2 regions of the Pseudomonas sp. TE24901 genome follow, and region 1 is predicted to be linked to the other one. Evidence: riboswitches for the same ligand, from Rfam matches in the RefSeq annotation. Region 1 holds a riboswitch; the other holds the start of a gene.
What was found. A riboswitch is a leader RNA that binds a small molecule or an ion and turns the genes downstream of it on or off. The one in region 1 is predicted to bind cobalamin.
Positions count from the first base shown of each region.

Region 2: it holds a riboswitch for cobalamin, as region 1 does, so the genes downstream of both, ACVWVP_RS27260 (CbtB-domain containing protein) here and cobO (cob(I)yrinic acid a,c-diamide adenosyltransferase) in region 1, are expected to answer to the same signal.

Region 1 is NZ_JBSSAF010000007.1:61,842-65,239, forward strand. Features, by position in the region: gene ACVWVP_RS15485 (cobyrinate a,c-diamide synthase) at 1-1,166, opposite strand, end outside; gene cobO (cob(I)yrinic acid a,c-diamide adenosyltransferase) at 1,163-1,774, opposite strand; cobalamin riboswitch at 1,854-2,111, opposite strand; gene ACVWVP_RS15495 (PQQ-dependent sugar dehydrogenase) at 2,211-3,398, shown strand, end outside.
Region 2 is NZ_JBSSAF010000017.1:133,480-136,877, reverse strand. Features, by position in the region: gene cobM (precorrin-4 C(11)-methyltransferase) at 1-312, opposite strand, end outside; gene ACVWVP_RS27270 (cobalamin biosynthesis protein) at 383-775, opposite strand; gene ACVWVP_RS27265 (CbtA family protein) at 772-1,476, opposite strand; gene ACVWVP_RS27260 (CbtB-domain containing protein) at 1,488-1,676, opposite strand; cobalamin riboswitch at 1,773-1,980, opposite strand; gene ACVWVP_RS27255 (hypothetical protein) at 2,114-2,614, opposite strand; cobalamin riboswitch at 2,804-3,003, shown strand; gene cobW (cobalamin biosynthesis protein CobW) at 3,097-3,398, shown strand, end outside.

The DNA.
Region 1 (3,398 bases):
GCAATCGGCTGCCACTCGGTGGTCGTGAGGGAGTGGTGATAGGTATGGCCGCGCAGCGTGCCTTCGGGCAGCTCGACATTCTGCAGGGCCAGGGCCGCGAGTTTCTTCTGCATCACGGCATCGCCTTGCAGCAGGCCCACCAGTTCGGCGCGGACGCCATCGACATCGGTCAGCGAGTCGAGCAGGTACAGCATGCCGCCGCATTCAGCGAGCAAGGGTTTGCCGGCGGCATGGTGAGCGCGGATGGCTTTGAGCATCGGCGTGTTTTGCGACAGTGCCTGGTGGTGCAACTCCGGATAGCCACCCGGCAGGTAGAGGCTTTCGGCGTCTGGCAATTGGTGGTCATGGATCGGCGAGAAGAAGTGCAACTCGGCACCCATCGCGCGTAGCAGGTCGAGACTGGCGCCGTAGGTAAAGGCGAAGGCTTCGTCGCGGGCCACAGCAATACGCACGCCTTCGAGCAACGGCTCGGCCACGATCACTTCGGGCGCGGCAAAGGTGACCGGAGGCGGTAAGGCGACTTCGCAGCTGCTGCCCAGTGCTTGAGCGGCGGCATCCAGGCGCACATCGAGATCATTCAATTCGCTGGCTTGCACTAGCCCCAAGTGTCGGCTGGGCAGTTCGATCCCGGTTTCGCGGGACAATGCGCCATACCAGCGCAAGCCTTCAGTCAGGCTGCCTTCCAGCAACTGCGCGTGGCGCAAGGTGCCGACGCGGTTGGCCAGCACGCCGGCAAACGGCAGGTCCGGCTGATAACGCGCCAGACCCAGGGCCAGGGCACCGAAGGTCTGGGCCATGGCGGTGCCGTCGATCACGCCCAGCACCGGCACACCGAAGTGCCGCGCCAGGTCGGCGCTGGAGGGCGTACCGTCGAACAGGCCCATCACGCCTTCGATGAGGATCAGGTCGGCCTCGCCCGCCGCTTCCCACAACAGGCGGCGACTTTCCTGCTCGCCCACCATCCACATGTCCAGCTGGTACACCGGCGCACCGCTGGCACGCTCGTGGATCATGGGGTCGAGGAAGTCCGGGCCGCACTTGAACACGCGCACCTTGCGCCCCAGGTTGCGGTGCAAACGGGCCAGCGCGGCGGTGACGGTGGTTTTGCCCTGGCCGGACGCCGGTGCGGCGATCAAGACGGCCGGGCAATGACGGGGCTGATTCAAAGTTCGACGCCCTTCTGTGCCTTGATACCGGCCTGGAACGCGTGCTTGAGCATGCCCATTTCGGTGACGGTGTCGCCCATTTCGATCAATTCGGGTTTGGCGCCACGGCCAGTGACCACCACGTGTTGCATCGGAGGTCGGGCTTGCAGGTCGCTGAGCACCTGGTCCAGGTCGAGGTAACCGTGCTTGAGGGCGATATTCAGCTCATCCAGCACCACCAGGCCGATGGCCGGATCTTGCAGCAGTTCGCGGGACACCGCCCAGGCGGCTTCGGCGGCGGCAATGTCGCGCTGGCGGTCCTGGGTTTCCCAGGTGAAGCCTTCGCCCATGACGTGGAAACGCACTTGCTCGGGGAAGCGGCGGAAGAACAACTCTTCACCGGTGCTGTTACGCCCCTTGATGAACTGCACCACGCCGCACTGCATGCCGTGGCCCATGGCCCGGGCCAGCATGCCGAATGCGGAGCTGCTCTTGCCTTTGCCGTTGCCGGTCAATACCAGCAACAAACCGCATTCATTGGGGGAGTTTGCGATGCGCTCGTCGATCACGGCTTTTTTGCGCAGCATGCGCGCCAGGTGACGTTCGTCGCGGTCGGGGGAATCGGTCATGGCAGCTCTCCGTTGGGGCTGGACAAAAACGGCGGGCAGGGAAAAGAAAATACAGACAGCCAAGCATCGCCCACCGTGATGCTGTTGGATGCTCCGGGCCGGTCTCCGGGCTCATGAGTGGCGCCCTGCCCTTGTGAAAAGAGCGAGCAGACCGACGTTGCGCCTTCCCATATCGCGCGCGATACAGTGGCAAAAGGCAGCGTCTTGACTCATTTACCGTTGCGGGGGCAGCGCCGGAATCGCGGCAGCACTGTGTACAAGTGCGCTCACTCACCGGCTTCCCTGTTTCACCCTGTCGACGCATACGCCACAGAGCACCTGGAACAAGCCGCGAAGGTTAGTGGGTTGGGGGTGGAGCGTCAATTAAAGCCGGCCTCGCACTTGAACCATCGGACCGCCGTACTCCTCTACCCTTACAGGTATTCAGGAGAACACCATGCATAAAACCAGACTCGCCTTACTGATCATGCTCGCAGGCACCCTCGCCGCCTGCGGTGAAAGCTCAACGTTGCAGGTGTCGGACGGCACCGGTCCTTCGCCCAAGTTGCCCGAACCGAACAAGACACTGATCCCCACCGTCAACATCGCCCCGGCGATCGGCTGGCCTGATGGCGCAAAACCAACGGCCGCCGCAGGCACCCAGGTGGCCGCGTTCGCCGAAGGGCTGGACCACCCGCGCTGGCTGTATGTACTGCCCAACGGCGATGTGCTGGTGGCCGAAACCAATGCGCCGCCCAAACCGGATGATGCCAAGGGGATTCGCGGCTGGGTCATGGAGAAGGTCATGGGCCGCGCCGGCGCGGGTGTGCCGAGCCCGAACCGCATCACACTGCTGCGCGATGCCGACCACGACGGCGTTGCCGAGACGCGCACAGTGTTCCTGGAGAACCTGAACTCACCGTTCGGCATGACCCTGGTCGGCAACGATTTGTACGTGGCGGACTCGGACCAACTGCTGCGCTTCCCCTATCAACCGGGCGAAACTACGATCAAGGAAGCCGGCACCAAAGTGGTCGACCTGCCAGGCGGCAGCATCAACCACCACTGGACCAAGAACGTAGTAGCGAGCAAAGACGGCAGCAAACTGTATGTGAGCGTCGGCTCCAACAGCAACGTCGGCGAAAACGGCCTGGAAGCGGAAGAAGGTCGGGCGGCGATCTGGGAAGTGGATCGCGCCTCGGGCCAGCACCGCATCTTCGCCTCAGGCCTGCGCAACCCGAATGGCATGGCTTGGGAGCCGCAGACGGGCAAGTTGTGGACGGCGGTGAATGAGCGTGACGAGATCGGCAGCGACTTGGTGCCGGACTACATCACGTCGGTCAAGGATGGCGGCTTCTACGGCTGGCCTTTCAGTTATTACGGCCAGCACGTGGATGTGCGCGTTTCGCCGCAGAACCTGGACCTGGTGGCCAAGGCCATCGCGCCGGACTATGCCGTGGGCCCGCATACGGCATCGTTGGGGCTGACCTTCGCAGAGGGCAACAAACTGCCGGCGCAGTTCAGCAACGGGGCATTTATCGGCCAGCATGGGTCGTGGAACCGCAAGCCACACAGTGGCTACAAGGTGATCTTTGTGCCGTTCGAGGGGGGCCAGCCCAAAGGGCAACCGGTGGACGTGCTGACG
Region 2 (3,398 bases), on a different contig from region 1:
CTGGAAAGGAATGCCCAACTCGCGCAAATGACGGATCTGCTCGCCAATCGCCCCGTAAAGGCTTGGGTCGCCGGAATGCACCCGCGCCACGTCCTGGCCTTTGGCGTGGGCTGTCTTGATCAGGTCGATGATCTGTTCCAGGTGCAATTCGGCGCTATTGACGACGGTCTCTGCCTGATGACCTTCCAGCACCGCTGCGGGCACCAGCGAGCCGGCATAGATGATCACCGGGCAGTTACGGATCAGCCGCTGACCCTTGACGGTGATCAATTCCGGGTCGCCGGGGCCTGCGCCGATGAAGTAGACGGTCATGGGAAATTCCTGTCGAAAAACGGGCGAGCATGAAAGTGGCTCATGATCGGAAGCGGCGATTATCGGGATTTTAGCCGGCGCACGCCAACGCAAAGGTAGCCTGGGCGGCTTTTTTGCGGGTGATCAGCAGTCCGGCAGGGGCACCCGCGAGGTGTTCGGCCAGGGCCAGGGCAGCGCTTTCGGCGACGCCGTAGCAGCCGGTATGGGCAAAGGCGACCTCGGATTTGTGACTCAAACGCTCGGCATAAACCGCCAGTTGTCCTGCGTTGAAACAGTGCAACGGGAGATCCAGCGCCCGGGCCATGGCCCGTATTCCCGGTTCATCCTTTTTCAGATCGATACTGGCCAGCGCGGTAATGCTGTTGCGATCAACGCCCCCCTCCGCGAGGGCGCTGTCAAACAGATCCAGCAGGGCGTGAACGTCACAACCCCGCTGGCAGCCCAAGCCGACCGCCAGGATCATGCAGCGTAGTGATCGTCACGGTTGCGACGGAACAACCACGCGCTGATCAGGCCCAGCGCCAGCCAGAAGGCGACGTTGGTCAGGTGCGAGGCGATCTTGAACTGCGCTTCCAGCGCCTCGGGTGCCAGCATCGAGTGCACTTCCGGTTGTGGCGCGCCGATGACGTGAGGCACGGCCAGGATCGCGGCACCCAGCACTTTCAGCAGCCAGTTACGGCCAAACACCAGCAGCGCAATACCGGCGGCGGTGGAGGCGGCGGTGCCGATCCACCAGATCTGCCGTTGCGCCAGATCGGCTGCCGCAGTGCCTGGCAGCTCAGGTGGCAGGCCCATGGTCGGCGCCAGTACGAAGGTGGCGTAACCGGCCAAGCCCCACAGCAAGCCTTGCGCGGTACGGGTCGGTGCGCGCAGGGTGTAGAGACCGGCCAGCATCAGGGCGAAACCGACTGCTACGACCAGGTTGCCGCCTGTGGTCGACAGCACACGCTGCCAGCCATCTTCCGGCTCCCAGGCCTCGGCGTCATGGCTGTGGGCGGCGGCGCCTTCGGCGTGTTCGTGGGCCACTTCGGTGGCGGCCGGGGCGTTTTCGAAGGTTTCCGCCTGCAGAATCAGCGGGGCGACCCAGAAGCTTTGCAGCAGGGTCAGCAGCAGGGCGGCCAGCAGGCCAGTGAACCCTGCGGTTTGCGCAATACGCTTGATCATGTCGGCAAGTCTCAGTGGCACGGGAACGCGGCGCTGTGGCGGGTATCGTGGGCTGCGTTGTGCACCGCCTCGATATGCGAGAAACCGGCGAAATACACCAGACACGCGCCGAGGATCGACGCACCGATGGCGGCGGTCAGGCGTTGGCTGAGGGTGGTGGTGTTGCCGGTGGCGTGCGAGGTGCTGGTGATGATCGACATGGCGCGTCCCTTCAGGGTTTCAGGGTGACACGAGCGCATGAAAACCCCGCGAGCCGGGCACGCAGGGTTCGAACAGCGCCCGCCCACCGCGGGTTTGTTATCTGATTTTTTCGGGCCGGTCTCCGGGCTTGCGAGGGGGCTCTTGGGAGAGTCCTGAAAGCATCGCCTTCCCATGCAAGTGCACAGTGGTTATGACGCTTCGCTCGCTTACCGTTGCGGGGGCAGCACCGGACTTGCCATAGGGGTATGGCGTACCGGTTTCCCGTTTCACCCTTTGCAGGGCACCCGAAACAAGGTGTGTAGGAGAACATGGGCGGTTGATGTGCGTCAAACACCTTGAACGGCTGTAAATGTTTAAGGTGTTTGACGGATAGGGTTGACCTCAAGGGTGACGAGCGATCGATGTTACTTTTTTGTGGATCAGACAAATTTTTATATCATCTCGAAATGAACCTGACTCTGCGATGATCGGAAGCGTAGGTGATCAAGTAGTCAAGGTTGTCATGATCAAACCTCTCGTCTTGTAATCCTCTTCCGCTGAGTGTCCAGCCCACTCCTATGTCCAGCTGGTTGAGAAGCTCGGTGCGTTTGAGGATCTCCTCGGCAATGGCTGAGGCTTTTGGAGAGAAGGTTCTCGTGGTTGGCACCTGACCGGCGGCCTCTTTTAATTCTTTGAAGTTGACGTATTCATCGCCCTGTCCGGCTGCATATTCATCGAAGTGTTTCTTCACCTCTTGTAGCAACTCTTTGTCACTGTAGAACCAGACCTGGGGCTTTTGCTCTGTTGTACTTCTCTTTGCCCGAGTTTCGAGGCTACTCGTGCTGGTGTATGCAGCGTGTTGGATCTGAATACTGTCCTGCGGGGCATCAGCTTCTTTCTCGCCTTTGTAGCTCGGCGAGTTGGGTGGCAGGTTAAAGTGGAGAGGGTAAAGTGTCATGTTTGATCCTTTATTGCGTTGGTATGTCTGGCGCGCATTGAGCGCTTATGAGCCAAATCTGTGTGGTGCAAAAGTCCAAGCTGTTCCTAGCTGGCTATCGGGCAATTAATGCGAGTTGTAAGTTTCATTCGACTGCCGCGGTATGGCGCGAACCTCATGTGTTGGCATTGACCCGCTCTGTGGCACTGCGTAGCCTTGCACCCTCGAGGTTCTCCAGCCCAGGCCGGAGCTAAGAAGGGAACGCGGTCCAAGCCGCGGCTGCCCCCGCAACTGTAAAGGGTTCAGCTGACTGCCACGCCACTGCCGACAAGGCGGGAAGGCGCAGCCAGCGCCGGTCGCAAGACCCGCACGCCCCAAGCCAGGAGACCTGCCTCGCAACCGATTTTCTACTTCAACCGGGCGGGGTGATCCGGTGACGAAATCCGCTGCTGCGCGCCGTCGCAGGGCCTATCGTCCCGTATGCCCGCCCCAAAGGGCATCCGATGAAAACACTGGCCAAACTCCCCGTCACCATCGTTACCGGCTTCCTCGGGTCGGGCAAAACCACCTTGCTGCGCCACATGCTCGACAACGCCCAGGGCCGTCGCATCGCGGTAATCGTCAACGAATTCGGCGAATTGGGCATCGACGGTGAAATCCTCAAGCAGTGCTCCATCGGTTGCACCGAAGAAGAAGCCAACGGCCGCGTCTACGAGTTGGCCAACGGCTGCCTGTGCTGCACCGTGCAGGAAGAGTTCTTCCCGGTGATGCGCGAACTGGTGGCCCGTCGTGGTGACCTCGACCA